4 regions of the Terrisporobacter hibernicus genome follow, and region 1 is predicted to be linked to each of the others. Evidence: riboswitches for the same ligand, from Rfam matches in the RefSeq annotation. Region 1 holds a riboswitch; each other region holds the start of a gene.
What was found. A riboswitch is a leader RNA that binds a small molecule or an ion and turns the genes downstream of it on or off. The one in region 1 is predicted to bind thiamine pyrophosphate.
Positions count from the first base shown of each region.

Region 2: linked by a shared signal. The riboswitch ahead of JW646_RS12205 (MTH1187 family thiamine-binding protein) and the one ahead of thiS (sulfur carrier protein ThiS) in region 1 are both predicted to bind thiamine pyrophosphate.
Region 3: linked by a shared signal. The riboswitch ahead of thiC (phosphomethylpyrimidine synthase ThiC) and the one ahead of thiS (sulfur carrier protein ThiS) in region 1 are both predicted to bind thiamine pyrophosphate.
Region 4: linked by a shared signal. The riboswitch ahead of thiD (bifunctional hydroxymethylpyrimidine kinase/phosphomethylpyrimidine kinase) and the one ahead of thiS (sulfur carrier protein ThiS) in region 1 are both predicted to bind thiamine pyrophosphate.

Region 1 covers NZ_CP081135.1:1,022,846-1,030,991, reverse strand. The annotation lists gene JW646_RS04995 (DUF3267 domain-containing protein) at 1-195, opposite strand, end outside; gene splB (spore photoproduct lyase) at 306-1,328, shown strand; gene JW646_RS04985 (alpha/beta hydrolase) at 1,380-2,198, opposite strand; gene JW646_RS04980 (fumarate hydratase) at 2,448-3,287, shown strand; gene JW646_RS04975 (Fe-S-containing hydro-lyase) at 3,298-3,852, shown strand; gene JW646_RS04970 (NAD(P)-dependent malic enzyme) at 3,898-5,079, shown strand; TPP riboswitch at 5,157-5,257, shown strand; gene thiS (sulfur carrier protein ThiS) at 5,477-5,671, shown strand; gene thiF (thiamine biosynthesis protein ThiF) at 5,664-6,470, shown strand; gene JW646_RS04955 (thiazole synthase) at 6,483-7,253, shown strand; gene thiH (2-iminoacetate synthase ThiH) at 7,266-8,146, shown strand, end outside.
Region 2 covers NZ_CP081135.1:2,478,102-2,486,247, reverse strand. The annotation lists gene JW646_RS12225 (acyl CoA:acetate/3-ketoacid CoA transferase) at 1-490, opposite strand, end outside; gene JW646_RS12220 (acetyl-CoA C-acetyltransferase) at 538-1,746, opposite strand; gene JW646_RS12215 (SDR family oxidoreductase) at 1,794-2,519, opposite strand; gene JW646_RS12210 (LysR family transcriptional regulator) at 2,750-3,646, opposite strand; TPP riboswitch at 3,922-4,018, shown strand; gene JW646_RS12205 (MTH1187 family thiamine-binding protein) at 4,256-4,546, shown strand; gene JW646_RS12200 (ABC transporter permease) at 4,518-5,294, shown strand; gene JW646_RS12195 (ABC transporter substrate-binding protein) at 5,296-6,306, shown strand; gene JW646_RS12190 (ABC transporter ATP-binding protein) at 6,287-7,006, shown strand; gene JW646_RS12185 (TatD family hydrolase) at 7,007-7,750, shown strand; gene JW646_RS12180 (ABC transporter ATP-binding protein) at 7,793-8,146, opposite strand, start outside.
Region 3 covers NZ_CP081135.1:2,879,771-2,887,916, forward strand. The annotation lists gene JW646_RS13920 (hypothetical protein) at 1-16, opposite strand, end outside; gene JW646_RS13925 (SPL family radical SAM protein) at 262-1,155, shown strand; gene JW646_RS13930 (hypothetical protein) at 1,220-1,501, shown strand; gene sstT (serine/threonine transporter SstT) at 1,825-3,051, shown strand; TPP riboswitch at 3,315-3,416, shown strand; gene thiC (phosphomethylpyrimidine synthase ThiC) at 3,597-4,901, shown strand; gene JW646_RS13945 (AI-2E family transporter) at 4,971-6,101, opposite strand; gene pxpB (5-oxoprolinase subunit PxpB) at 7,200-7,919, shown strand; gene JW646_RS13955 (5-oxoprolinase subunit C family protein) at 7,922-8,146, shown strand, end outside.
Region 4 covers NZ_CP081135.1:3,636,837-3,644,982, reverse strand. The annotation lists gene thiT (energy-coupled thiamine transporter ThiT) at 1-487, opposite strand, end outside; gene tenA (thiaminase II) at 487-1,149, opposite strand; gene thiM (hydroxyethylthiazole kinase) at 1,167-1,970, opposite strand; gene thiD (bifunctional hydroxymethylpyrimidine kinase/phosphomethylpyrimidine kinase) at 1,989-2,783, opposite strand; TPP riboswitch at 2,892-2,986, opposite strand; gene JW646_RS17740 (GIY-YIG nuclease family protein) at 3,025-3,330, opposite strand; gene JW646_RS17735 (ferredoxin) at 3,432-3,620, opposite strand; gene JW646_RS17730 (flavodoxin family protein) at 3,704-4,219, opposite strand; gene JW646_RS17725 (NUDIX hydrolase) at 4,281-4,889, opposite strand; gene JW646_RS17720 (energy-coupling factor ABC transporter ATP-binding protein) at 4,984-5,754, opposite strand; gene cbiQ (cobalt ECF transporter T component CbiQ) at 5,754-6,566, opposite strand; gene JW646_RS17710 (hypothetical protein) at 6,760-6,987, shown strand; gene JW646_RS17705 (EcsC family protein) at 7,081-7,803, opposite strand; gene JW646_RS17700 (hypothetical protein) at 7,966-8,146, opposite strand, start outside.

The sequences.
Region 1 (8,146 bases):
TTTTCTTATATAAATGAAAAAACAAATAAGAGCTATTGGCCCGGCTGTAAGCAGTGCATAAGTGTTAGCTTTTTTTATGCTAATTGTGCCTGAATTCTCTGTGTACCCATTTTTTATCATTTCTTCTTTGATTTTTTTAAATTTTTTTAATTTTTCTTGTTCTTTTAAATTTTTTTCATTAATACTTTCAGACATAATAAACCCCTTAAACATTATTTTTATTGAAATTATAACATATATTTTCAATTTGTCCTTGAATTTTTAAATATTAATTTGGAAAAATATAATCAAAGGAAGGTGAAGCAATGTTTGTTCCGCAAAGAATTATATTTGAAAAGGGTGCCCTAAACTATGAAGTAGGGAAAAATATTTATGAAGAATTTAAAAATAAAGAAAAAACAGAAATAATTAATTTAACTAATAATAAAGTTAAGGAACATATACCAGGAGACAATATTAGAGATTTTTACAAAGAAGGAAAAAACACTTTAGTTGTAGGAGTTAAAAAAGGCTATAAATTTCAAAGCTGTAAACCTTCTGCTCATTGGCAACTACCTTTATTTAGTGGTTGTGTGGGTAATTGTCAATACTGCTATTTGAACACAAATTTAGGTGACAAACCTTTTATAAAAGTAAATGCAAACATTGATGATATTTTAGATAGAGCAAATGAGTATATGGATGAAAGAAAGCCTGAAATTACCATATTTGAAGGATCAGCCACATCTGACCCTATACCTGTTGAGCCTTATACACATTGTCTAAAAAGAGCAATTGAATTTTTTGCAAAAAGTGAATATGGAAGATTTAGATTTGTAACAAAGTTTGATGATGTTGACACTTTATTGGATATTGAACATGGAGGAAAAACAGAAGCAAGATTTACTATTAATACAAGGAAAGTTATAGAAGATTATGAGAAAAGAACAGGTAGTAGAGAAAAACGAATTGAAGCTAGCGTAAAAATGATGAAATCAGGGTATCCTGTGGGGTATATTATAGCTCCTGTGTTCATGTATGAAAACTGGGAAGAAGATTATAGAAACTTATTAGTTTATTTAAGTGAAAAAATACCTAATAATTTAAGCAATCCAATTACTTTTGAAGTAATATCTCACAGATATACAACAAGAGCAAAAAATATTATAAATGAAGTATTTCCAGATAATACCTTACCAATGAAGGATGACGATAGAACTTATAAATATGGTCAATTTGGTTATGGGAAGTTTGTTTATCCAAAAGAAAATTTAGCTCATATGAAAGACTTTTTCGCAGAAAACATAAAAGAAATATTCCCAGATGCTGAAATTAAATATATTATTTAATTAAAAAAGGAGAGTTAAACAATTTTAGCTCTCCTAATCATCCTAAATAAACTATATTCTACTTTCTATCCATCTACTTATTTCAGCAATTATATCATCTTTTATTAATTCATCCAAAAGCTTATGATACAAACCATTCAAAATTCTAATTTCCTTATCTTTAGAAATTATATTATTAAATAAAAATCTACTATCTTCACAATCTGTGACTGCATCCATTGAGCCATGAAGTATTAAACAAGGATATTTAAATTTATATAAATATTCAATAATATTTGAACTACTTTTTTTCAAAGCATTATAAAGACCTACAGTAACTTGTTTTAAAACTAATTCATCTTCATCATAAGATTGAATAAAATCGTAATCATGGCTTAGATTATGAATACTTCCAACAGAAACAAAGTCAAAATCACTATCATATTCATCAGAACTACATTTTGTATAATTACCATAATCACAAATTAAAGGGCTACAAAATATCATGCCATCTGCCAGGTTATCATATTGGCCACCAAGAATACTCATTAGTTGTCCTCCCATGCCTTGACCTAAAATAAATAAAGGAAGATTTGGGTTTTCTTCTTTAACTAAATTAATAACAATTTTCAGATCTTTTGCAAAGGTATGGGCATCATCAACATATCCTCTTTTTCCGTCAGAATCTCCGTGCCCTCTGTGGTCATATCTATATACATTAAAATTATCTGAAACAAATTTGCTAGTGATATAATCATATCTTCTATAGTGCTCTGCTAATCCATGTAGGATTAAGATAGTAGCTTTAGGACTATTAACTAAGTCTTTTGCGCATTTTAAATAAGTATTATCAAATGATTTAACCCAAAAATCTACTGTTGCAACACTCATATATTTCACTCCTCAAGTTTTATAATGAATCCTAAAAAAGCATAGGACTGACATATATAATTATTCTATATAGAGTATTGAAAATCCTTTTTAAAAGTTGTGATATATTTTTTTATAACTGATACAATTTATATATAAACATAATTACCATTAAAATTATACTTCAAAATATTGTTTATATTAAAAAAAAGTGGTACAGTTAAAATATAAACACGAATAATTACGAGATTGTTTGGGAGGTATGTTCGCTTGAGGGAAATTGATTCAAAAGTAATAACTAAAGAGGTTAAGAAACTTTGTATTGAAGGAAATATATACCTTGGGGATGACGTAATAAAATCCTTTAAGGAAAATTTAGAAAAAGAAAAAAGTGATCTAGGAAAAGATATACTAAATATTTTAATAGAGAATGCTCAAATAGCTAAAGAGACACATATACCTCTTTGCCAAGATACAGGAATGGCAGTATTTTTTGTTGAAATTGGCCAAGAAGTTATGATAAAAGGAGATACCTTAACAGATGCTATTAATAAAGGTGTAAGTGAAGGTTATACAAAAGGATATCTTAGAAAATCTGTAGTAAGTCCTATAACTAGAATAAATACAAAGGACAATACTCCTGCCATAATTCACTATGAAATGGTAAAGGGAGATAAAATAAAAATTCAATATGCACCAAAAGGTTTTGGTAGCGAAAATATGAGTCAATTAAAAATGTTAAAACCTTCTGATGGAATTGAGGGAGTTAAAGAATTTATAGTGAAAACTGTAAGTGAAGCGGGACCAAATCCATGTCCACCAATAGTTGTAGGAGTAGGTATTGGCGGTACAGTAGATAAATGCGCTCAAATTGCTAAAAAAGCTTTATTTAGAGATATTGGAACTCATAGTGAAGATGAAATGATAGCAGATTTAGAAAAAGAAATGATTAAAAAAATCAATGATTTAGGAATAGGTCCTCAAGGTCTTGGAGGAAATACTACGGCTCTTGCTGTTAATATTGAAACTTTCCCAACACATATAGCAGGGCTTCCTGTTGTAGTTAATATAAATTGTCACTCTGCTAGACATAAGCAAGTGATTATATAGGAGGGAAAATATGATAGAGTTAAAATCACCTTTTAAAAGGGAAGATATAGAAAAATTAGTTTGTGGAGATGTTGTTAAAATTAGTGGTGTAATTTATACTGGAAGAGATGCAGCCCACAAAAGAATGATAAACTCAATACATAATAAAGAAGAGCTACCATTTGATGTAAATGGAGCTGGAATTTATTATGTGGGACCATCACCTAGCAAAGAGGGACAAATAATTGGCTCGGCTGGACCAACTACAAGTTATAGAATGGATGACTTAACAGTGCCTTTATTGGAGTTAGGACTAAAAGTTATGATAGGTAAAGGTAAAAGAAGTGAAGAAGTAGTAAGTTCTATGATAAAAAATAAGGCTGTATATTTAGCAGCCATTGGTGGAGCTGGAGCATACATTTCTCATGCTATAAAAAAATGTGAAGTAATAGCTTATGAAGATTTAGGACCAGAAGCAGTGAGAAGATTGGAAGTTGAAGATTTACAATTAATTGTTGCTATAGACTCTTATGGTAACAATATATATGAAAAAGGAAGAGCGATGTTTGCAAAAGAATCAGAATAAATTTAATAACTAATAATTTGTCAAATGTTATAAAGGAGAAGTAAAATGAGTAATAAGAATTTTGCACAATTAGCATTAGAAATGCACGAAAATCATGGAGGAAAGGTTAGCATACAAAGTAAAGTTGAAGTAAAATGCAAAGATGATTTATCTACTGCATATACTCCAGGTGTTGCAGAGCCTTGTTTAAAAATAAAAGAAAATCCAGAAGATGTTTATAAATATACTTGTAAGAGTAATATGGTAGCAGTAGTTAGTGATGGAACTGCAGTTTTAGGTCTTGGAAATATAGGTGCCGCTGCTTCAATTCCTGTAATGGAAGGTAAATCAATATTATTTAAAGAATTTGGTAAAGTAGATGCTTTCCCAATATGTATAAACACTATGGATATTGATGATATAGTAAAAACAGTAAAATTATTAGAACCTGTATTTGGCGGAATTAATTTAGAAGATATAAATTCTCCTAGATGTATAGAAATAGAAAATAGATTAAAAGAAGAATTAGATATTCCAGTATTCCATGATGACCAACATGGTACAGCAATAATTGTTTCTGCAGGAATTTTAAATGCAGTTAAATTAGCAGGAAAGAAAATTGAAGACTTGGAAATAGTTATAAACGGTGCAGGATCAGCAGGTATGGCTATAGCTAAGATGTTACTGAATTTAAATGTAAAAAATATAGTTTTATGTGATATAAATGGTGCGATTCATGAAAATTCTAAAAACATTAACTGGGCACAAAAAGAAATGCTAACATTAACTAATAAAAATAATGAAGTAGGAACGTTAGCAGATATTATAAAAAATAAAGATGTATTTATAGGAGTTTCTGCACCAAAAATGGTAACAAAAGAAATGGTAGAAACTATGGCAAACAAACCAATAGTATTTGCCATGGCAAACCCAACTCCAGAAATTTTCCCAGATGAAGCTAAAGCAGGAGGGGCATTTATAGTGGGTACAGGCCGTTCAGACTTCCCTAACCAAGTTAACAATGTGCTTGCTTTCCCTGGGATTTTTAGAGGAGCTTTAGACGTTAGAGCAAAAGAAATAAATGAAGAAATGAAAGTTGCGGCAGCTTATGCAATAGCAAATGTAGTTAAGGATGAAGAGTTAACGCCAGATTATGTACTTCCAGATGCTTTCAATAAAAATGTAGTAGAAAATGTGGCAAAAGCAGTAAGAGAAGCTGCTATAAAAACTGGTGTGGCAAGAATATAAATGTAATTAATATAAGCATAAAAATATTATGATTTGAAAAAATGAAATATAAGTACTACAATTAAAATAAATTAAAAAGTTTTACCTAGGGGTGCCCTAAGAGGCTGAGAGATGGAAACATTAACCCTTATACCTGATCTGGATAATACCAGCGTAGGAAAGAGTAGAGTGTTATATGATGAAATATGTGAATCTTTACATATGATATGTGATTACTACAAGCTTTACCTACGGGTAAGGCTTTTTTTTAATTGTAAGGAAACTATATGTTATCTGGTTTGTAGATAACTTATAGTTTCCAACTGCTTAATGGAGCAACGGACCTGTTTCTCAAGGTCGTTGGCGACATGAGCGAAGCAAATTTTTTATTGAAATAAAAAGGTGAGGAGGTGTAACGATGAAGGTTAATGGGAAAGTAGTAGAATTCCAAAATAATAAAACTTTATTAAATTTATTAAATGATTACAACTTAAATAAAGATAGAGTTGTCGTAGAAATAAATTTAGAAATTTTAGAAAATGATCAATATGAAAACTATGTATTAAAAGAACATGATGTAATAGAAATTATTAGCTTTATTGGTGGTGGTTGATTTGAAAATATTTGTTAATGAAATAGAGAGACAAGTTGAAGAGAATATAAGTATTTTTAAAATTAAAGATATTTTTAATAAGTGTAGTGATGTTATAGTTTTGAATGGATTTCCTACTAAAAAAGATGAAATATTAAAAGAAAATGATAGAGTAACCTTAATAGAAAAAGGAAAGAAACCCTCTATAAATGAATTAGAAAGTCTTATGATTGCAAGGCATACACCAAAAGTACATAAAAAATTAAAAGCAGGAAAGGTAGCTATTTTGGGCTTGGGTGGTTTAGGTTCTAACATAGCTATCTCGCTATCAAGAATAGGCGTAGGTAAGTTGATTTTGGTTGATTACGATGTTGTAGAACCTTCAAATTTAAATAGACAACAATATTTCATTGATGATATTGGAAAACATAAAACAGAAGCTATGAAAGAACAGTTAGGTAAAATTAATCCTTTCATAGATGTTGAAATACATAATTCTTATATTACTAGAGAAAATATGAATTTTTTACATGAAGCAGATATAATAATTGAAGCTTTTGATGATCCAAATTGTAAAGCTGAAATAAGTAATTTTATTTTACTTCATATGAGAGAAAAATACTTAATAGCATCGTCTGGCATGGCAGGATATTATGACTCAAATCTTATTGTAACTAAGAAAATAAGAGAAAAGTTTTATATATGTGGTGATTTTGTACATGAAGCAAAAGAAGGTGATGGGTTAATGGCACCTCGTGTAGCTATATGTGCGAATCACATGGCAAATTTGGCAAGTAAAATACTTATAGATTATATTTAGGGGGATAAATTAATGGATAAATTAATATTAGGTGGACATGAGTTTGATAGCAGACTTTTAATTGGGACAGGTAAATACGGATCAAATGAAATACTTCCAAAAGTGATAGAAGAAAGTGGTAGTGAAATAATAACTATGGCACTAAGAAGAGTAGATTTAGATAATTCCAATGAAAATATTCTTACATATGTACCTAAAAATATGACAATTCTTCCAAACACATCAGGAGCTACAACAGCTGAAGAAGCTGTGAGAATAGCAAGAATATCTCGCAAAATGGGATGTGGAGATTTTATAAAAATAGAGGTAATATCAGACACTAGATATTTATTGCCAGACAATGAAGAAACAATAAAAGCAACTAAAATTCTTGCAGACGAAGGATTTGTAGTACTTCCTTATATGAGTCCAGATTTATATGCAGGGAGAAGATTAATAGAAGAAGGGGCTGCGGCAGTTATGCCATTAGGCGCACCAATTGGTTCAAATAGAGGTCTTAAAATGAAAGAAATGATAAGAATAATGATAGAAGAATTAGACATTCCTATTATCGTTGATGCAGGAATAGGTAAGCCTTCTCAAGCTATGGAAGCTATGGAAATGGGAGCTGCAGCAGTTTTAGTAAATACAGCAATATCATCAGCAGGTGACCCTATAGGTATGGGAAGAGCATTTAAAATGGCAGTAGAAGGTGGACGAGCAGCATTCCTTGCAAAAACTGGAGCTGTATCAGAATTTGCCAATGCATCTTCTCCTCTTACTGGTTTTTTAGGAAACTTATAGGAGGTATATAAAATGAGCTTTTATGATGTAATTGAAAAATATAAAGATTTTGACTTTGATAGATATTTTGAGCAAGTAAGTGATAATGATGTACTTAGAAGTTTATCGAAGGATAAATTAAATCACAAAGATTTACTTAATTTGCTTTCACCTACAGCAAGAAAACATCTAGAGGAGATGGCTCAAAAGGCTAGCAAATTAGCTTTACAATATTGTGGTAAAACTGCCACTTTATATACTCCTATTTATATTGCAAATTACTGTGAAAATCACTGTGTTTATTGTGGTTATAACTGTCATAGTGGAATAAAGAGAAAAAAACTATCTTTAGATGAAATAGAAAAAGAAGGAGAAGCAGTTGCTACTAAAGGTTTTAAACATATTATTGTTTTGACTGGAGAAAGTGAAACAAAATCAAGTATTGAATATATAGGAGAAGCAGTGGGAATTTTATCAAAAAAATTTCCATCAATAGCCATAGAAGTTTATCCTATGGATGTGGAAGGATATACACATTTAGTTTATAAGGGAGCTGATTCATTAACCATATATCAAGAAACTTATGATGAGGAAGTTTACAAAAGGGTACATATAAAAGGTCCAAAAGCTGATTACAGATTTAGATTGGATGCACCAGAAAGAGGAGCTATGGCTGGAATGAGATCATTATCCATAGGAGCATTGCTTGGTCTAAGTGACTTTAGAAAAGATGCATTTTTCTCGATTTTACATGGAGCGTATTTAAAAACTAAATATCCTCATATAGAATTATCATACTCTGCTCCTAGAATAAGACCTTTTAAAGGAAGTTTTAGAGACATAGTAGATGTGGATGACGCTTCAGAGTTTCAAATTTTAACTGTTATGAGGTTATTTGATCCTCATGCAGCCTT
Region 2 (8,146 bases), 1.5 Mb from region 1:
AAGTTTTACCATCAAAAGTTACCTTTTCTACTATATCTTCTTTTGTAACTTCATTTAACTTTCCACCTTCTATATCTGGATCTACAAAAGTTCCCATACCTACATGAGTTATTGTTCTTGGTTTTCCTGCAGCACTATCTCTTATTAATTGAGATATAACACCTTGAGGTAAGTTATACGCTTCAACTTTATTGGCTGCAACTAATGGTTGGAATTTTGGAGCTAACCCCCAGTGCCCTCCAATTATTCTTTTTACTAAATTTTCGTGAGCATAGTGGTTTAACCCTCTATCTTTTCCATCTCCTATTCCTGCAGAATATATTAATGTTAAATCTTTTGGTTTACCTTCATTCAAAAAATGCTTTGCTACTTCTAAATGAATCTCTTCAGCTACTCCAGTTCCAACAAATCCCCCAACACCAATTGCACATCCATCATTTATTAATGCTGGTACTTGTGATGCTTTTATAAACTCAACCTTTTTGCACATTTCATTTTCTCCTATTCACCAAATAATATATGTCTATCTTTTATTAATTACTTTGCAAGTTTTATTACTATAGCTGTCCCCATTCCTCCACCTATACAAAGTGAGGCTAATCCATAATTCAAATCTCTTTTCTTCATTTCATGAACAAGAGTTGTTATTATACGTCCTCCTGATGCTCCTAAAGGATGACCTAGTGCTATTGCTCCACCATTTACATTCATACGTTCTTCAAACCAAGTATCATCAACATTGTGCTTTTCTTTTAGCTCTGTTATAACACCTAGTGCTTGAGCTGCAAACGCTTCGTTCAACTCTAATAGTTCCATATTTTTTAATTCTAAACCACTATCTTCTATTGCATTGTTTATTGCAGGTACTGGACCTAACCCCATAACCGAAGGATCTACTCCACCTTGCCCTACTGATACTATTTCAGCCATTGGTGTTAAATTATATTCTTTAATTGCTTTTTCTGAAGCTATAAGTAAAATAGCTGCACCATCATTTATTCCAGAAGCATTTCCTGCTGTTACACTTCCATCTGCTTTAAATGCTGGTCTCAAAGTTGAAAGTTTTTCTAAACTCGTATTTCTATTTGGGTATTCATCTTTTGAAAACTCTATAGTTTCTTTTCTATTTTTAACTTTTATTGGGACTATTTCGTCTTTAAACCTATTTGAATCAACTGCTGCTATAGCTTTTTCCTGAGATCTTATAGCAAGTTTATCTTGAGCTTCTCTTGACAGTGAATATTTCTCTACTATATTTTCTGCTGTCATACCCATATGATAATTATTAAATACATCTGTAAGACCATCACTTAATAAAGTATCTTTTAATTGAATACTACCCATTTTATTTCCTTGGCGTGTTTTTCCATCTACTGTAAATGCAGCTTGGCTCATTACCTCAACTCCACCTGCAATTACTAAGTTTGCCATGCCAGATTTTATTTGGCCGTATGCAGTCATTACAGACTTCATACCACTTCCACACAATATGTTTATTGCATATGCTGGTACTTCAGCTGGAATTCCTCCTGCTATTGCTGCTTGTCTTCCCAGGTTTTGTCCATGTCCTGCTGACAATACATTTCCAAGTACTACTTCATCTATTTTTTTAGGATCTATTTTAGTTTCTTCTATTACAGCTTTTATAACTTGACCTGCAAGTTCTGCTGGTGATAATGTTGAAATCGTTCCTAGGAATTTTCCTAATGCACTTCTTTTTGCTTCTACTATATATACTTTTGACATAATAATTTATCTCCGTCTTAATTTTTGATTTATTACATAAATTGAAATTATAATCTTAATCCGCCAGTTACTTCTAATACGTGTCCATTTACAAAACTAGATTCATCACTTGCTAAAAATAATACTGCATTAGCTATTTCTTGTGGTTCTGCCAATCTCTTTAATGCTGTTTTTTCACGAATAGGTGCTAAAACCTTTTCTGGAACTGTACTCATCATATCTGTGTTAACATATCCTGGAGCTATTACATTAGTTCTAACTGCTGCTCCTTTACGAGTAAATTCTTTCGCCCATGTATAACTCATTCCTATAACTCCTGCTTTAGTTGCAGCATAGTTAGTTTGACCAATGTTTCCATATATTCCAACTACTGATGATATGTTTATTATTGAACCTTTTCCTACTTCCATCATTATTGGTGCTATACCTTGAGTTAAGTTAAACACTCCTTTTAGGTTTACATTTATAACTGCATCCCAAGCACTTTCTTCCATTTTTTGAACTAATGCATCTCTTGTTATACCTGCATTATTTACTAATACATCTACTTGACCAAATTCTACTTTTACTTCTTCCACAAATTTATTTATCGCTTCACGATCAGTAACGTTTAGTATTACATTTTTTATATTTGGAGAACTATCTGCTCCCATAACCATATCAACAGATATTACTGCTTTTGCACCTTCTCTTACAAAAGTATCTACTATTTGACGTCCTATACCGTTTGCTCCTCCTGTTACTATAGCTACTTTGCCTTCCATTCTTTTCATATTTATACCTCCCCATATTTTATGTAATTATATTTTTAAGTTTTATATGCAATCTTTATCTGATTACATTTTCAGTATAAAACCTTGTATAAAATAAATGAAATACATTTAATTTATGCAGGTTATGAATTTTTGTTATGCTTGATAGCTATTTTTGTTATTTTTTTAACATTGTTAAATAAAAAAAACTCTAAAATATAGAAAATAGTTTCTATTTTTAGAGTTGTGATTTATTTTTTATTCAATTCTTTACTTTCTTCTTCACATATTTTTACAAATTCTTTCATAGCGTAAGATATATATCTATCTTTTTTCAATATAATAGCTATTTCCCATGGTATTTTCACGTCTTCTAATACTACTCTCCTAATATTATCATCTTTAAATCTATGTACTATAGGTTCTGGTAATATAGCTATGCCTTGATTTAATGATACCATCTCTGCTACAAAGTCCCATTGAGAGCTTTCAAATGCTATCTTTGTCTCAAATCCGTTTTCACGACATAATCTTTTTAATGTATCATAAAGCATATATCTTTTATTTAATGTTATAAAATTTTCTTCTTTCAAGTCTTTTACTGTAACCTTATTTAAGTTAACTAATTTATTATCTTTATGAGCAATTAAAACATTCTCAGATTCTATCATTTTTATAACATTTAATCCTTCTGATTTAGTTGGCAATATAACTATTCCTATATCTAACTCCGAAGTTTTAACCTTATCTCTAATTGAGTTTGCTCCTTCTTCTATGACTATAAAATCTATGTTTGGATATTTCTTTTTGAACTTAGCAATTATTGAGGTAAAATATACAGTCCCTATAACTGGGGGTATTCCAACAACTAATCTACCTTTTGTACAATTTATGCTACAGTTTAGCTGATCTAATTCTTCATTTATATTGTTTAATGCGTTCTTACTATTTTCAAAGAATATTTCACCTTGATCTGTAAGTTTAAATTGTTTAGCTGCTCTATCAATAAGAGAAACACCCAAATCTAATTCTAAATTTTTTATAACTTTACTAAGAGCTGGTTGTGATAAATGCAAATTATTTGCTGCTTTTGTAAAATTTCTTTCTTTTGCAACTTCAACAAAATATGCTATATGCCTGATATTCATTTTTAACCCCTTTTTATTATAAATATATTTATTACTATAATTTTGAAATTGTTTTCCTAGTTTATTTTATTATAAATGATATGTACACCTATATAAAATATCTTTTTTTTATTACCTTTATAACTTTTTTTCATACTAAAAATAGATTACTCATATTACCTTAACTTTTTCTTTATTACCATCAGATTATTGGCACTAAATGCCTTATTTCTAAGTGATACTTTTTTCTAAGTAGTTGACAAAATTTTTAAATCATTTACAATTAACTTAAAAGTTAAAAATGCTAGGGGTGCCTTTATTGGCTGAGAGGTTTTGCCGACCCTTGTACCTGATCTGGATAATACCAGCGGAGGAAAGCTATATACACTTTATCTCTCATAAAGAGTATGGAGATTAAATTTGATTATATATGCTATGCCTACGGGTATAGCATTTTTTTACTTACAAATATATTTTGAGCAACAGATAAATACATTTTGAGCAAGGTCGTTTCCTGAAGCGGTAGCGAAGGTAACTCGTTGGCGACATGAAGTATAGCGCCCACACAGTGGCTTAAGCGAAGCGAATTTTATGTATTTATATATGTAATTATAAAAAGGAGGAATAATAATGGTTATAGCAGACGTGGCAGTAATGCCTCTTAGACCTTATACAGGTGAGGATGAAATGTACAAAGTAGTAGATGCTTGCATCGAAAAAGTAAAGGAAAGTGGTCTTAAGTATGAAATCGGTGCCATGAGTACAACATTTGAAGGGGAATTTGATGAAGTTTTTGACTTAATAAAAGTAATGCACAAAATACCCTTTCAACTAGGATGCGAAAGAGTCATCACAGTTGCTAGGGTTGACGAAAAAGCTGGAGGCCTAACAATTGAGAACAAACTTAGAAATCACAGATAAAATCAAAAATTATATTTATCCACTTATAACGTTTATAAGTATTTTATTATTATGGCAGTTTATTGTGGTAAGTAATGATATACCTCAATATATTATGCCTGCACCAAGCAAAATAATAAAAGTTTTTAGCACAGATTTTGCAAACTTGCAAATGCATGCTTTAGTTACTTTAAATGAATCTGTTTTAGGATTTATTTATTCCATATTATTGGCAATAACAATAGGTACTCTTATGGACTTTGTTCCATTTATAAAAAAGTGTTTCTATCCTATAATGCTAGTATCTCAAATGATACCAACAATTACTATAGCTCCACTACTTATAATATGGTTTGGATTTGATTCATTACCAAAAATAATCATGGTTATGATTACTTGTTTCTTCCCCATATTAGTAAATTTTGTGGATGGTATGGAAAATATAGATAAAGACTATATAAATTTATTCAAAACTATGGATGCCAGCAAACTAAATACATTTATTCATTTAAAACTTCCCATGTCTTTGGAAAGCTTATTTACAGGCTTAAAAATTTCAGCTACTTATGCCTTTGTTGCTGCAACAGTTGCAGAGTGGCTTGGTGGAAGTGTAGGACTTGGTGTTTATATGGTAAGAGCAAAGAGTGCATATGCTTTGGACAAAGTATTTGCATCTACAATTTTAGTAATAATCTTTAGTTTAATATTTGTAATGGGTATAAATATTTTGAAGAAAATAATATTAAAACATAAGTACAAAGGAGAGTAAGATGAAGTTTAAAAAAAGCATATCATTAATGACGGCTGCACTACTTACTATAGGTTTAGTGACAGGTTGCTCAAAGAAAAGTACTGAAAAAAAAGAAGGAAACTCAGATTTACAAAAGGTTACTGTAGTTCTTGACTGGACTCCAAACACTAACCATACAGGATTATACGTTGCTTTAGATAAAGGATATTACAAAGAACAAGGTTTAGATGTGGAAATAATTCAACCATCTGATGGTACTGCTACTACTATAGTTGCCACAGGAAAAGCTGATTTTGGTGTAAGTTATCAAGAAGATGTTACTTATGCAAAAACTAGTGAAGATCCACTTCCAATAAAATCTATAGCTACAATTATTCAACACAATACTTCTGGGTTTGCATCTCCAGCAAACAAAAAAATTAAAACTGTAAAAGATTTTGAAAATAAAACTTACGGTGGATGGGGATCAGAATCAGAAAAAGCTACTTTAAATGCTATTATGACTAACAACGGTGCTGATTTTAGCAAAATCAAAATAGTAGATATAGGAAAAGATGATTTCTTCACAGCTACTAAAGGTGACATAGATATAGCAAATATTTTTGAAGGTTGGACAGGTGTGGAGGCAAAACTTCGTGGTGAAGATATAAACTTTGTAGCTACTAAGGATTTAGACAAAAGATTAGACTACTACACTCCTCTTTTAATAACTAGTGACAAAATAATAAATGAAAATCCAGACCTTGCTAAGAAGTTTTTAGCTGCAACAAGCAAAGGATACGAGGATTGTGTAAAAACACCTGAAGAAAGTGCAAAAATATTATTAAAACATGCTCCTGAAATAAACGAAGACTTAGCTATTGAAAGTCAAAAGTATTTAGCTGATAAATATATAGATGACGCTTCTAAATGGGGCGAAATGAAAGATAGTGTTTGGAATAATTACACTGACTTCATGAAAGAATATAAATTAATAAACAAGGATATGAAAGCAAGTGATGCATATACAAATGAATTCTTACCAAACTAATAAAAAGATTGTTATTAGTAATTTATCAAAAAAATACAAAGATAAGCTTATTTTAAAAGATATTGATTTACACGTTTATGACGAAGAGATTGTATCCATCATAGGTCCTAGTGGTTGTGGTAAAAGTACCATATTCAACATTCTTTCCAACTTAACCACTAGTGATTCTGGTGAAGTAGATATTAATGGTCGTTTCAGCTATATGTACCAAAAAGACCTTCTACTTCCTTACAAAAACATAATGGACAATGTTTCTCTTCCCTTAATCTTAAAAGGTGAAAAAAAGAAAAAAAGTTATGAAACAGTTAAACCTTACTTCTCCACTTTTGGTTTGGAAGGTTACGAAAACAAATTTCCTCATGAACTTTCTGGTGGAATGAGACAAAGGGTCAACTTTATGAGAACCTTCGTTAACTCCAGCGATATTATGCTTTTAGATGAGCCTTTTGGAGCATTAGACTCCATTACAAGAGCTTCCATGCAAAATTGGCTACTGGACATAAAGAAGGAAATTAAGTCTACCATATTGCTTATTACCCACGATATTGACGAGGCAATAATTTTATCAGACAGAATTTATATTTTATCAAATAAACCTGCTGTAATTAATAAAGAAGTTATTGTAGACAAACGCATATACAATAAAGATAACTTGGAAAACATAGCTAAACTGAAGAAAGAAATCTTAGGTTATTTATAAATGTATGTAGATTTTCACAGTCATATAGATTTCTACAAAGATGATGAGTTACAAAAGGTTTATAATGATATAAATAAAAACAATATAAAAGTAATCTCCTGTGCTATGGATGAAGAAAGTTACAAGAAAAATCTTGGTTTTTCTAAAGTACGTTCTAACATTATACCTACTTTTGGTATACACCCTTGGAAAGTTACTAATGTAGTTACCAACCTAGACATCTATGATAACTACATAAAAGATAGCAAAATCATAGGTGAAGTTGGTCTAGATTTTCACTGGGTGGAAGATAAGTCAACTTATAAGCCTCAAGTTGAAGTTTTTAAACATTTTGTAAAAAAAGCTAAAGCTTATGATAAGTTCTTAAACATCCATACTAAAGGTGCAGAGGAGTTAGTTTATAATATTTTACATGAAGAAAATATGTTGGAAAAATCCATAATACACTGGTATAGCGGAGATTTATCTACCTTAAATAAATTTATAGATGCTAAATCTTATTTCACTTTAAGTGTAGATATAAATACCTCACAGAAAACCCAAGATATTGCCAGGCTACTTCCCCTAAATCGTATTTTAGCAGAAACTGATGGACCAACTGCTTTGGAGTGGGTTACTGGAGTTTATGGTATGCCTAGTGAGATTATCCATGTATATGAAGGTATCTGCAATACAAAAGATATTTCTATGGATGAATTAAAACATAATATAAATAAAACTTATAACAGCATATCTAATAAGTAAAGTCATGGGTAGATTTTTATTCTACCCATGCCTTTATAAATTTTAGACCATATGGCAATAGACTATCTGATTTTCTCCAAATACTTTTGCCTTTGGTTCTTCTTTTTCACATATTTCTTTGCAGAATTTGCATCTAGTTCTAAATCTACATCCTGAAGGTGGATTTAATGGATTTGGCATATCACCTTCTAGTATCTCTTCTTCTTTATTGTCATAAATAGAAGGGATACTACTAAGTAATGCTTTTGTATATGGATGTTTAGGATTTTCATAGATATCCTCAGTGTTGCCAATTTCCACAACTTTTCCCGAATACATAACACATACTCTATCTGATATATGTCTAACCATAGATAAGTCATGAGCTATAAATAAATAGGTAACACCAAACTCCTT
Region 3 (8,146 bases), 1.9 Mb from region 1:
AATTTTTTAATTTCATTTCATACCTCCAAGTTATTATAGTAATAATTATATAATGATTACCATATTTTGAGTATAAATATTATTGGTAATTTTTATTCAATTTCAAAAAATTATTTATCATATAAACATAATGAATTAATCTAATTATAAAATATATACAAAACATCTATTAATAAATTTATATAATATATGTTGACGTATTATATTTATGATATAATCCATAAATATAATACTTAGTAAAAAAGAAAGGATCGAAGTTTAATGGAATTTATACCAACAAAAACAATTATATCATCTTATAATGAAAATCCACATTGGTTTGGAATTAATTACAATATGAATATATATAAAGGTTGTTGTCATGGATGTATTTATTGTGATTCTAGGAGCAACTGTTATCAAATTCTAGATTTTGATAGAGTAAGAATAAAAGAAAACTCAATAGAAACAATAAAAAAAGAACTTCAATCTAAAAGAAAAAAAGGAGTAGTTGGAACGGGAGCAATGAGCGATCCTTATAATCCATTTGAAAAAGAATATGAACTTACTAGAGAAGCTTTAAAAATAGTTGATGAATACAGATTTGGAATAGGAATTGCTACAAAGAGCAATTTAATAACCAGAGACATAGATATACTGAAAAAAATACAAAGCCATTCTCCGGTTATAGTTAAAATGACAATCACAACCTTTGATGATGAACTGTGCAAAAAAATTGAAAGAAAAGTATGTACGTCAGAGGAAAGATTTAAGGCTATAAAAGAGTTAAGTGATAATAATATATATACGGGTGTATTGCTTATGCCGTTATTACCTTTCATTAATGATAATGAAGATAATATAAAAAATATTATAAGAAAAGTACATGAATGTGGTGGAAAATTTATTTTTACATATGGCATGGGAGTAACACTTAGAAATAATCAAAGAGAATATTACTTTCAACAATTGAGAAAAATATTTCCAAGAGAAAACTTAGATAAAATATATATGAATACATTTGGAGATGTATATGAAAACACCTCACCAAATGCAACTTATTTATGGAAAATTTTTAAATCAGAATGTGAAAAATATAATATTTTATATAAAATGGAAGATATTATAAGGGACTATAAGCATAATTATGAAAGAACTCAGATAACTTGGTTTTAATTATTGTTATATATATTTTTTTATGATATATTACAAATACAAATTTAGAAGGGAAGAAATATTAATGACAGACATAAAAGAATTTAATATAAGTGAAGAAGAACTTGCTGAAATAGAAGAGATTAAAGAGTTAGCACAAGGGTGTACAAATTACTTATTAGAATCTATAATAAATGCGGAAACAGGAGAGCAAATTGAATTAGAAGAAGATAATAAAAAAGCTATTTTTAAGTTGATTTTAAATAAAACAATGGAATTTATAGAAGAATACTCTTTTCCAAGTAATGAAGAAGATTTTGCAAAATATGTTGAAACTATGCTTACATATATGCAAGAAATACTATAGGTGTAAAAGGAATGGTTGAAAACCATTCCTTTTATTTTATATAAAATCAAAATAGAAATAGGATAAGGTTTTCACGAGGTGTTGCATGAAATAATAAAATGATTTTAAAAATACTATTTAAAATGAGAATTGACCTAGTTATAATATTGGTATACCAAGTGCTTAATTAATTATTATTTAATAATACATCTTCAAATAAAATTTAAAATGCTTGTATAATTATATGCTTGCAAAAATTTTTCTGTGAGAAATAAGGTTTTTTCTTGAAAACGTTGTCGAATAATGTTATTATAAATTCAAGAAAAAAACTTGGGGGAGAAAAAATGAAAAAACTAATCAACAAATGGAATAACATTAGCTTGGTAAAAAGGATAATTATTGGTTTAATAGTTGGGATAACGTTTGCTTTGACTATGCCAACACAATTAGCACCAATAGGAATTTTAGGATCATTATTCGTAGGAGCTTTAAAAGCTGTGGCTCCAATATTAGTATTTTTCTTAGTTATGGCGGCCATATGTCAGCATAAAGAAGGACAAAAAACAAATATAAAATCTATAATAACTTTATATCTTGTGGGCACATTAATAGCTGGTATTGTAGCTGTTGTGGGAAGTTTCTTATTCCCGGTAACATTAACACTTACTGCAGGAGCTGAAGGAGTGACACCTCCAGGAGGTGTAGGCGAAGTACTAAAAGCTTTATTAATGAATGTAGTTGACAATCCAGTAAATGCAATAGCAAGTGCAAACTATATAGGGGTGTTAACTTGGGCTGTTGTTCTTGGACTTGCACTTAAAAATTCATCAGATTCAACTAAGCAAGTAATTGTAAATGTATCTGACGCCATATCTCAAGCTGTTAGATGGGTAATTAATTTAGCTCCATTTGGTATAATGGGATTAGTATTTGATACAATAGCAACATCGGGAATAGAATCATTATTAAGTTATGGGCAATTAATAGCTGTATTATTAGGAAGTATGGCAGTCTTTGCTTTAATAGTTAACCCAATAATAACTTTTATAGCAATAAGAAAAAATCCATATCCATTAGTATTAAGATGTTTAAGAGAATCTGGAATTACGGCATTCTTTACAAGAAGTTCAGCTGCAAATATACCAGTAAACATGAAACTTTGTAAAGATTTAGGATTAGATAGTGATACTTATTCAGTATCAATACCTTTAGGAGCGACTATAAACATGGGTGGCGCTGCAATAACAATATCAGTTCTTGCTTTAGCAGCAGCTAATACTTTAGGAATAAAAGTTGATATAGGAACAGCAATAATATTATCAGTGTTATCAGCAGTGTCTGCTTGTGGGGCATCAGGAGTAGCTGGAGGATCATTACTTTTAGTACCGCTGGCTTGTTCATTATTTGGAATACCAAATGAAATAGCAATGCAAGTAGTTGGTGTTGGATTTATAGTTGGAGTTATACAAGACTCTGCTGAAACTGCATTAAACTCTTCAACAGATGTTCTCTACACTGCAGTGGCAGAATTTGGTAAGAGAAGGAAAGAATCTGAAAATAAAGTTGCTTAATAATTTTAAATTTGGATTAATATAGATAATAGGAAATATACTTAAAACCATATTGATATTTAAATCAATATGGTTTTGTTTTTACAATAAGGTTATTGCTTTTTCATCTGACCATAATTAGATAAAATTATTATTATCATACAAATACGAAAAATATATCTAAATATTTTATTGAAGAGGTTAATAATAAATATTTAAATATCTATATAAAAAAATATATAATGTTGAAGTCAATGTAGTATAGTGCTAGAATGAAATTAAAATAAAATATTTAGGGGAGCTATTGCTGAGATTGAATTTTTAAATTCTAAACCCGTTGAACCTGTTTGGATAATGCCGACGTAGGGAGATTAAATATTGTATATATTTTGTTTTAACATTTTATTGTTAATTACATTATTTATTAATTTTGATTAGAGGTCGTACATTTATTGTGCGACTTTTTATATTAAGAAAATCTTTCTTATTTGGTGCTATTGTTGCCAAGTTAAGAAAGATTTTTTTGATTAAAAATTTTAAAAAGATAAAATGAAAGGGGAAATGAAATGAGTTATACAACACAGATGGATGCAGCAAGAAAGGGAATAATAACACAAGAGTTAAAAAAAGTAGCAACATATGAAAATATGGATGTTAAAGAATTACTCAATTTAGTAGGAGAAGGCAAGGTTGTAATCCCAGCTAATAAAAACCATACTTCTTTAAAGCCTTATGGTATAGGTAAAAAATTAAAAACAAAAATTAATGTAAACTTAGGTACCTCTAAAGATTGTCTCGATACGAATGTAGAAATGGAAAAGGTTATGAATGCAGTAAACTTAGGAGCAGAAGCTATAATGGATCTAAGTTCTTTTGGAGATACTCAAACATTTAGAAAAAAATTAATAGAAGAGTGTCCTGCCATAATAGGTACGGTGCCTATATATGATGCAGTAGTATATTATAATAAGCCATTAAAGAAAATAACTTCAAAAGAATGGTTAGATATTGTTAGAATGCATGCACAAGATGGTGTGGATTTTTTAACTCTTCATTGTGGAGTTAACAAACACACAGCGAAAAGATTTAAAAAATCTAATAGACTTACTAATATAGTTTCTAGGGGAGGATCTATTATATTTGCATGGATGGAGTTAACAGGCAATGAAAATCCTTTCTATGAACATTATGATGAAATATTAGATATTTGTGCAAAGTATGATGTTACTATAAGTTTAGGTGATGCTTGTAGGCCTGGAAGTATTGCAGATGCAGGTGATGTATCTCAAATTGAGGAGTTAGTTACACTTGGAGAATTGACTACCCGAGCTTGGGCGAAAAATGTTCAGGTTATGATAGAAGGCCCTGGTCATATGCCGTTAAATCAAATAAAAGCTAATATGGAAATAGAAGAAACTGTTTGTAAAGGAGCACCTTTTTATGTTTTAGGTCCACTAGTTACTGACGTAGCACCAGGTTATGATCATATAACAGCTGCTATAGGCGGAGCTATTGCAGCTACTTATGGAGCGTCATTCTTATGCTATGTAACTCCAGCAGAACATTTAAGATTACCAACAGTAGAGGATGTAAAGGAAGGAATAATTGCATCTAAAATAGCAGCTCATGCAGCGGATATAGCAAAAGGAGTTAAAGGTGCAACTGATTGGGATAACAAAATAAGCGAGGCTCGAAGAGATTTAAATTGGGAGAAAATGTTTGATTTAGCTATAGATGGTGAAAAGGCAAGAAGATACAGAACAGAATCCAAACCAGAAAATGAAGATACTTGTACAATGTGCGGAAAAATGTGTGCAGTTAGAAATATCAATAAGATATTAAAAGGTGAAGATGTAGATATTATGGACTAATTAAAAAATACCTTAGAATAGGTTATAAAAATCTATTCTAAGGTATTTTTATTTCTTATGTTGTTTGTTTTATACAATATTGTTTAAAGATTCTTCTTGTTTGTTGTAAATATATCTTTTGAAGTAAACTAAAAGAACCCCAGTAACTGGTACGGCTAACAAAATACCTAAAAATCCTGTATATTTTCCAGCGAATGTTACAGCGAAAATTGTTAATATTGGTGGTACACCAACTTGTTTTCCAACAAAATGAGGTTCTAATATGGCACTTTCTAATTGTTGAACTACTATCATAACTACTAAAACTAAAATAGCTTTATTGATAGAGAAGAATAAGTTTGCAACAACAGCAATTATAGTACCTATAATAGGCCCAAAGAAAGGAATCATATTAGTTACACCAGCAATTATTCCTATAAATAATGCGTATTTAGAACCTGTTAATGCAAGCACTATAGTACAGATAATACCATAAATTGTAGAATCCATAGCTTTTGCTACTATATATACACCAACATTATTATCTAATATATTAAGAAATTCTTTTACTTTAAAATAATGTTGTTTTAATATTTTTTGGAAAAATAAACTTACAACTTTAATATATTTCTCCTTTGATAAAAGTAGATAAACTGAGATGACTATTCCTAGTACAATGTTTATAGTATAAGATACAATGGTACTCATTAAATTAATAATAAAGTTACTAACAGTAGATGCTGTAAAACTTGATATTGGAATTAGAACCTTAGTAATAAAATTACTAATTTGAGATTTTATATCTTGGTTAGTAATATCAAATTTAAATTGTGATGAAATATTGTTAATCAAATCTTGTGCCTGATCTATACCGCTTGGAATAGAAAGAGCAAGTTCATTAATATTAGATTTTATAACTGGAACAATAAATAACCATGAAAATATTAATATGACCAAAGTTATTCCATAAATTATTAAAACGGAAACCCCTCTTTTTAATTTAAACTTGTCCTCTAATTTTTTCATAGGTTGGTTAAGCATATATGCTATTATAAAACCTATAAAAAATGGTGCAAGTAAACTATTAAGTGCTTCTAAATTATGAGTAAAAAAACTAATTATATGATCGTGATTTTTTAGCACAAGTACTCCTGTAAATATAAGAAGTACAGGTATTACATATCTTATGGACTTAGTAAATTCTTCTTTGAAATTTTTCATTTTGAACTCCTTTCTTACAAATAATTGAAAAGACCTTCAGAAAAATATTCATAAAATGAGATGAATATTTTTCTGAAGGTCTTGCTAACAAGTTTTACCTTGCTAATCAACCGGGATATTATCCGTAATGACGGTTGATTAGCACAAATGTGAAAGCTACTCCCCTTCGAGAATTTGCATTGATAAATAATATAATATAATAATTTGTGTTTATAATCAAGTTAATTATTAACTTTTCAAACTAAAATACAAATAACATATTGTAAAGGGAAAATTACAATTTTACAGCTTTGAAACAAAAATAAAACCTTAGTTTAATTAATATTGTGAAGTAGAAAGTTATTAGTAGTGGACATGGATAGCCAATCATTCCTATAGTAATTACCGTCATAAATTAAACACTGAAAGGTATTTGGAGATAGATGATTTCAAAGTTGATTATGAAAATAGCAACAAATTATTAAAGTCCTATATTAGGGGATGTTTCTCAACAATTAGGGATTTAATATATATAGATGATAATTTTAGGAGCTTTTTATTATATATTATAAATAAAGTATAAATTAAAGATATTTAAAAAATTAGTTAAAGAATAAAAAAGTGTTACTGTTGTAACGCATTGGCAAAGTGTATGTGAAAAAGCAGATTTGATTTACCAACTTAATTTTAGTAAAAAAGAAGCTATATGAATGTATATGAAACCATAGAATAATCTTTTCATTGGAGATTCTATGGTTATTTTTGATTTTGAAGAAAAAATAGAAAATGAATTCAAATTTAAAAGAAGATAGAATATTTGAATAATTGAAATTAAAAGTTCGGAAGTTGATTTATATGAATAAAATTAATCCGAACATGCAAAAAAATACTTATTAAATATAAAATATAATAAATAAACAGTAAAAATGCTTTAAAAATTAAGGTTTTAGTAGATTAAAAAAGATGACAAACGTTATTAATTAAAAACAATTGCAAGAATTAAAAAAAATATTGCAAAAATAAAAACTTTAATATACAATTTATATTAAAGTAAATAGGGTTAATATAAACTTGTTTTGAAGGTGGGTTTTGGGATTTAATCATGATGGAGGGGTGTTAATGAAATGTTTACCAGTTGGAGACTCAGCTCTAACTTTAGAATTTGGGGATGAAATTAATTATGAAATTAATAATATAATTAGAGTTTTTAATAAAAAAATTAAGTCATTAAATATAGATGGAATAGTAGAAACAGTACCATCTTTTAAAGCGCTGTTAATTTATTATAATCCGGAAAAATTATTTTTTAGTGAAGCAAAAGAGATTGTAACTGATTTATTAAAAACGATAGATGTTAAGCATAATAAAGTAAGAAAAGTTATAGAAATTCCAGTTTGTTATGATGAAGAATTTGGAAAAGATTTAGACTTTGTAAGTCAATATACAAAATTGTCTAAAGAAGAAATTATAAAACTACACAGTTCAAAAGAATATTTAATATATATGCTAGGTTTTTTGCCAGGTTTTGCATACTTGGGGGGGATGGATGAAAGGTTAATCACACCAAGATTAAAAAATCCAAGATTAAAATTAGAAGCAGGAGCAGTAGGAATTGGTGGGGAGCAGACAGGAATTTACCCTTTAGCATCTCCTGGTGGGTGGAGGATCATAGGAAGAACACCTATTAAGCCATATGACTCAAATAGAAACAGGGCAATTTTATATGAAGCTGGAGATTATATAAAATTTAAGCCTATAAGCAAAAAAGATTATTATAAAATAAAAGACTTGGTAGAAAATGGAATTTATGAATGTAATGTGGTTGAAGGGAGTGCATAGGGTTGGGAATTGAAATACTACAATCTGGACTATATACCTCTGTACAGGATTTTGGGAGAATTGGTTATCAAGATGCAGGTTTTTCTGTGTGTGGTGCCATGGATAAAAAATCTTTAGCAATTGGAAATATTCTAGTTGATAATCAAGAAGATGAAGCGGGGTTAGAAATAACTTTGATTGGACCTAAAATAAAATTTACAGAAGAAAACTTTATAGCTATAACTGGT
Region 4 (8,146 bases), 1.5 Mb from region 1:
CTAATGGACTCTGTCCAACAGGCGCATATTCATAAAAGTACACACACCCAGATATTACATGAACGGTAACTTTCAGCCCTACTGCTATTATACATCCTAAAAATATCTTACTTCTCTTTTGTGAACCACATATTCCACTTAGACCTAATAGCATTGTTGGTAGTATATAGTCTAATAAAAATTGAGCAGGGTGAACTATAAATAACTGTCCACCTATTAAAGTTATCAGGCCTGACACTAAACCACAAGTCATACCTATTGTAGGTCCATATAAAACACCAACTAAAAGTATTGGTAAGGATGCCAGTAAATTGAATCCTCCACCTTGAGGATATTGAACAAATTGTATTTTTGATAAAACAAAATGAACACCTGCAAATAAAGCTATCATCACCATTGTTTTTGTATTTAGTTTAAAGTCCTTAAGCTTAAAAATATAATAAATTATAGGTATTAAACATAAACCTAGTATAAATGTATTTAACATTATTTTATCTCCTTATAAGCCATCTGCCAAAATTCCATTTCATATAAACTTCCCTTTATAAAAATCTCTTTTAGCTTTTCTTTTTTATTATCATCTATATTTACACAAAGTTCATTTGCCAAATCTATATTTTCCTTGGCGCACATTCTATATTCTTCACAAGAATATGAGTCAATCCATGCAGCATAATAATTATTTTCTAAATTATCCTTATATATTTCTTTCATTTCTTTAGCTATATAATAATAACTCCAGGCACATGGAAGTACTGCTATTATTAAATCCTGAATATCTCCTGTTAATGCTACACTTTTCATAAAATTAGTATAGTTTTCATTTTCCAATTTAAGCTTATGTCTTTGAAGTGTTTTAATATCTTCACCTAGCTCTTTTAAATAAGCTATATGTGTCGCACTTTCATCTTCCATAATTCCATTTACACTATCTTTGAAAAACTTCATATGATTAACGTCATCGCTTTTTATAAGCCCCATGGCATAAACCTTTGCATAATCCAAAAGATATAAATAGTCTTGTACTAGATAATTTCTAAACTTTTCCTTATCTAAAGTCCCTTTTCCCATTTCTACTATAAAAGGATGTTTTAAATATTCATCCCATATTTTCTTACTTTCATTAAATAAATAATCTGTTAATAACATAGTTTTTCCCCCTTTTGCTATAATGAGCAATTAAGTTGTGATATCTCAATTTTTCCATATTCATTGCAAGTATCTTCATTCAATACAAATATTTCATCAAATAGTTTTGTTTTAAAACTTCCTATTGATGGATTTTCTCTATTAGCTAATTCTCCACAAAGAGACATAACTAAAGTTCCCATTACAGCTGCATCTATTTTATCTTTTGTACATGGTAAGAAACTTCCTATTAAAGATGTGCTCATACACCCTGTACCTGTTATAAATTTAAGTTTTGGTGTACCATTACTTATTTTATAAATCTTATCTCCATCACTAACTACGTCAGTTTTTCCTGATGCAACAACAACACACTCAAGTTTTTTAGCCACTTCTTTAACAATAAATGATGGGTCACTTCCATCATCAAAAGAATCTACACCTTTACCTTTAACATCTAGTCCACCTATAAACTGAATTTCAGATATATTTCCTCTTATTACATCAAATTTAACATCATTTAATAATCTATTAGTTAAATCTGTTCTTGCCTTTGTAGCAAATACACCAACAGGGTCTAATATAACTGGTTTATTATACTTATTAGCAGTCTTTCCAGCTAATACATATAACTCCAATGACTCACTATTCATTGTTCCTATATTAATAACTACACTACTAGCAACTCTAACTATGTCATCAACTTCTTCATAAGAAAAACTCATTAGTGGACTTGCCCCTATAGCTAGTGTTGTATTAGCACAATCTGTTATAGTAACATTATTTGTGTAATGTAATACAAGTGGATTTATTTCCTTAACTTTTTTTAATAATTTGTACATAACATATCCCCCCTATGTTTAATCAAATTTGTAAAAATGATGCACTGGTCCTACACCTTCACCTATATCAAAGCTATATCTAATAGCCTCTGTAATATATTCTTTGCTAAGTTTTACTGATTCTTTAATGTCATATCCTAAAGCTAAATGAGATGTAATGGCAGAAGATATAGTACAACCTGTTCCATGTGTATTTTTTCTATTTATTCTCTCACATTTGAAAACTTCAAAAGTATCTTCGCCCATTAACACATCTACACAGTCTCCATCTAAATGGCCACCCTTCATAAGTACAAATTTAGGTCCTAGTTCAAGAATTACTTTACCTGCTTTTTTCATATCTTCCACTGTTTCAATTTTTATATTACTTATTTCTTCAGCTTCAGGAACATTTGGTGTCACTATGTATGCCTTAGGTATAAGATATTTAATTAAATTATCTTTAGCTTCTGGTCTAAGTAGTGAATATCCACTCTTAGAAATCATAACTGGATCCACAACTAAATATTTACAAGGATAATTTTCCAATGACTCAACAATATCTTTAATTATCTCTGGAGAAGATACCATTCCTACTTTTATTGCTTTTGGTGGTATATCTTCACATACAGCTTTTATTTGTTCCTTAATTATTTTTGAACTAAGTTCTTCCACATAGAAAACCCCTTTTGTATTTTGAGCTGTAATTGCTGTAATCACACTCATACCATAGGTACCTAGAGCAGAAAACGTTTTTAAGTCAGCTTGTATTCCTGCTCCTCCAGATGAGTCTGATCCTGCAATTGTTAAAGTTGGTATTTTGTAATTTTTCATATCTTTACTCCCTTTTTTTTATAAAAATCATATAGTTTTTGAACATAAAAAAATGCTACACCCGTAGGCATAGCATAATATAAACAAATTCAAAACCCTTGTATGGTTATAAAATTCATAGTGCTTTCCTACGCTGGCATTATCCAGATCAGGTACAAGGGTTGGTATAAACCTCTCAGCCAATGGCGCCCCTAGCAATTTATTTACTTTCAACTTCATTATAATACTTTTGTAAAAATTGTCAACTTTTATTTATTACTCCAATTCTTATTTGAAATTTATCTTTAACTTCATCTATAAATAATTTTGGATTATTTATTATCCATAATTTTTTAGATCTACTTTGTTTTTTAATATAGTATTCTAATTTCATAGCTTGACTTTTATTATCACTTTCAAAGAATATTTCTAATCTATCAAAACCTTTTGCTTTAGTGTATTTAGAATTAATACCTAACTTATGTTCTTCCATACGCCTTATTATATCTGTAGTATAACCTGTGTATAGAGTATTGTTTTTGCATCTAATTATATATGTATAACACATGAATATCCCCCAATAATTTTATATTTTTAATTATAGCTTTAGTAAACAAAATTTTCAAATTAAAAAGAGTTATCAAAAATTTGATAACTCTTAAATAAGTACTATTCAACTTTTATTGCATCTACTGGACAGCTTCCTTCTGCATCTTTAGCATCATCTTCAGATCCTGATGGAACAGTATCAACTATTACATGAGATAAACCATCATCACCCATTTCAAATACTTCTGGACATACAGATGGACAAACACCACATCCTATACATAAGTCTTTATCTACATATGCTTTCATATTTTACCTCCAAATATAAATTTCAATATCGTATATATTATTATCAGTTCATAATAAAATAATACATTAGACTATATATATTTTTAGTAGGTTTTATCTAAAACATAATTAATTATTGGTGTTATAGTTTGCTTATTGCTTCTATCAATACTCATATATTTTTCTAAATTTATCATTTCAAAAGATTGATTTTTATTTATACTTTTTTTTAATTTTACTTTATCTATTCTACTTAAATCATTAAGATTAATACACCCTTGCAAGAAAAAGAATTTTATTTTTTTTTTAATTTCTTCATCCTCAAAATTGTATTCAACTACATCTTCTCTACTTTGTAAATTCATACTAACACAAAATAGAACTATGTTTTTATTTTTTATAATATTGTATTTTTCTTCTAAATAATCTCTTAAATATATTTTAGAATTATATATGGGGCTACCAAATATAATTGTTTTGTATTTTAACAAATCCCATCTTCCAACATCTGATATTTCATACAAGTCTGCATTTAGTTTTATAGCTAACCATCCAGCATATTTCATAGTAGATCCATATTTAGTTTTATACACAATAGCTATTTTTTTATCATAAGGCACAATAATCCCTCCATATTTTTATATATTAAAAATACGGAGGGATTATGAGTTTTTTAATGAATTATAAAAACATTTTTTCTCCTAAAATTGAAAATGACTGTAATGCCAAATATGCTCTAATATCTAAAGAAGTTTGATTATTTTTAATTATTTCTTTTGCTTCTTCTTTTGAAACTAATACAGCTTCAATATCTTCATCATCTTCTAAATACTCACTACTTATCTCACCTTCACATATGCAATAAACAAAGGCTGCAGATTCATCTGTCATTCCTGGTGATAAATATACTTGATTACAACTAAGATCTTTTTTTATTTCAATTACATCTAAGCCTGTCTCTTCCTTTAATTCTCTTATTACAGCACTTTCAAAATTTTCATCATCACTATCTACAAGTCCTGCAGGCAACTCATAAATATGTTTATTTATTGGAACTCTAAATTCTTTTATTACAACTAACTTTTCACTTTCTTTGTGATATGCACATATTATTACTGCATCTACTTTATCTTTTTCATTTTTAAGGTAAATGCCTTCTAATACCTCTTTTTTCTTTCTTGATGCAACCGTCCAGTTTTTCTCTTTGTTATTTTTATTTAAATATTTAACATTGTATAAACTTATAAATTTTGTTTCTACTAATGATGTAATATTTTTTATTCTGCTCATATTTACCTCCTAATAAATCAAATTTTATTTACTTTCTTTTATCTTTTTATTTCAATAATATTCTTTTACTATTTTAATATTGTCATTTAATAATCTATTTATTTCTTTCTATTATTAACCTATTTAAATTATCAACATTTTGTACAGATAGTGGTAGCTCTAAGTTACTCTTTTCCATAAGTTCTTTATTTAATAAAATATCTTTTGTATACCCACTCTCCACTATTGTACCTTCTTTTAATACTATTGTTTTATTGCAAGTATCCAAAATCATATCTAAGTCATGACTTGCAATTATTTTTGTATATTCAAAGTTATTTAGTATATTTATTAACCTTCTTCTAGCTTTAGGATCAAGAGCTGCTGTAGGCTCATCCATTATTAATATTGATGGTTCCATAGCTACTGCTGTTGCAATTGCAGCCAAATTCTGTTGACCACCAGAGAGCCTATAAGGAGGCCTATTTTTTAAATGTTCTATGCCTACCTTCTTTAATGCACTTATTGTTTTATTTTCTACCTCTTCTTTATTTAGTCCATAATTTTTAGGACCAAATGCCACATCTTCGTATATACTTGTTGTGAATAATTGATTTTCCGGATTTTGAAAAACAAATCCTAATAATCTTCTTATTTTCCCTAAATTTTCTTTTGTCATAGGCATTCCTTCTATACTTATACTACCTTGTGATGGCATTAAAATCCCACAAAGTTGTAACAATAAGGTTGACTTTCCTGCACCATTAGAACCTACTATACCTAGAGAGTCTCCTTTATCTAATCTAATATTAATATTGTTTAAAGCTTGAAATTTATCTGGATAAATAAAGCATAAATTCTCAATTATTAAACTAGTGTCATTCATTATATTCCCCCCATTACTAATGAACCTAAAAATAATGGTATATTTATATATTTAACAACAATAAAAAATACAAGCCAAAAAATAATATAAATAAAATCATTTTTTTTAAATCTTTCATTTTCCAAAGATATGTATTCTCCTGAAAACCCTCTAAGTATCATTGCATTATAAACTACTTCTGCTCTGTCAAAACTTCTAAGTAGAACTTGGCCTAGAAGAGAACCACAAAATTTTAAATTTACGCCTTTTTCATTTGGCGCTCTTAACATATAAGCATTATAAACTTCTCCAACACTTTCTATCAGCACGAAAATATATCTATAAGTAAAAACTATTTGATTAGTAAATATTTTAGGTACTTTTAAAAATCTCAGTCCTCTTGATAAACCCTCAATGCCTGTAGATGATATTAACAAAATACCACTAGATATTGTTAATAGGCCTTTAAGGATTAAGCTTGTAAAAGATATCATTCCTAAAGTTATTGGAATTATTCCCATATAACTTATAATTGTCCTTTCAAATATAAGATTAAATATACCTATGCCTAATAAAAGAGGTAATCCAATTAATGATATTTTCCATATACTCTTAAATGGTATATTACCTAAATACACAGTAACCACTATAAATAATAGTAATGGTAATAATCCTATTATCTCATACTTATCAAAGGAAATTACTGTTATTATGTATAATATTGTGGCTAGTATTTTTACAACTGGATTCAAGTTATGAATTATGCTTTTCTTATTTGATATATCATCTACACGTTTTAAATTGTAAATTGATTGAATAAAATTAATTTGCATATTAACATCCCCTATTTATAAATAGTTTAATTTAATTATACTATAACCACTACATTTTTTAACAATTACTACCAATTTATTTATTTCAAATAAATCCTTTAATTCATTTTTTCTTTTTATAGTGAATATATTGTCATAAATATTTAATAATATTACTATATATACATTTTATTACTTAAAAGGAGTGAAAATAATGGATAATAATAATTCATATAATAATTTTTTACAAAAACCTGTTGAAGTAAATACTTATTTAAGCTCAGTTCCTATAGTTGGAGAAATAGTTGATTCTGACGATAATTCAATTACTATAGCTCCAACTTTATCAAACTCAGGTTCTGACTATCACAAAAGTAATTATGACAAGGAAAATACTTATTATTTACCTAATAACTCAATTATTTCACTTAAAGAAATTTAAAGAATCGCTGCATAATAAAATCGTCAAACATTATTTAATCACACTATGTTTGACGATTATTTCTTAAGCACATATGATTTTTTATTATATTGCTTATTTAAATTCTTCTAATCTCATACGATATGCATTTATTGCTACTTCTCCTAATTTATCAAGTAACTTTCCATTAACATAAAAGCCAACAGCTGCACCTATTACTGGCACTAATTGAAGCAACTTAGCCAAATCTAAGTAATCTCTATATTCTTGTTGAAATGATTCCCAATCAAAATCATTAATATTACCTGGTAAATGATTTGAATACTCATCCCAACTTTCCATTTTATTAAAAACATCTTTACTATAACCTTGAGAAGAAAAAGCCAGCTGAATAATATTAAGTATATATAATCTTTCTTTGTAATCCCTCACATCAAATCCATAAATTGCAGCAATATCATATAATAATTTTACCTTTATACTAAGAAGTAATGGAAAATCAGTCAATCCTAATACAAACCCACCTGCCCCTGTAGCAAAACCTTCCGCCATAGCAGTCTTTTTATAAAAATCTATTTTGCTTTTAACAATTTTTTCTCTTTCTTCTATTGAAATATAATTAAGAGGCTCTTTAGTAATATACTTATATCCAAACAATACTGTTTTTACCATAGTTTTAACTGCATTAGTTAATATTTCATGATATTTTCGAGGCAACATGCTATTAAATTTCTTTTGTGTTTTTGATGTTATCTTATTTATTAAGGATACTTTCTTTTTCATTTCTCTTTTCCATAATTTATGTTGGACTTTTGCATCAATCATATAATCATCCATATAAACCTCCTTATTTAAAGCATATAATAATTTTATTTTTCATACATATTATTGATATATGTAATATATATTTCCCAAGAAATGCATATATATTTTTATACTCTAACTTAGTTATATAAAATATAAAGCCATAGTAATAATATACTATGGCTTTATAAATAATTATCTTTTTCTTTTCTTTTTTTGCTTTTTATTTTTTACCACGTTTTTATCATAAGGGTTTGATACTTTTTCCCTATTAGGTGGATCCACATTTTTATAAATATTCTTAAAACCCTTCCATGCAACGCCTAACCCAAATGCAGCCAAACAAAATATTAAAGGATTGTATTTAACAAATAAT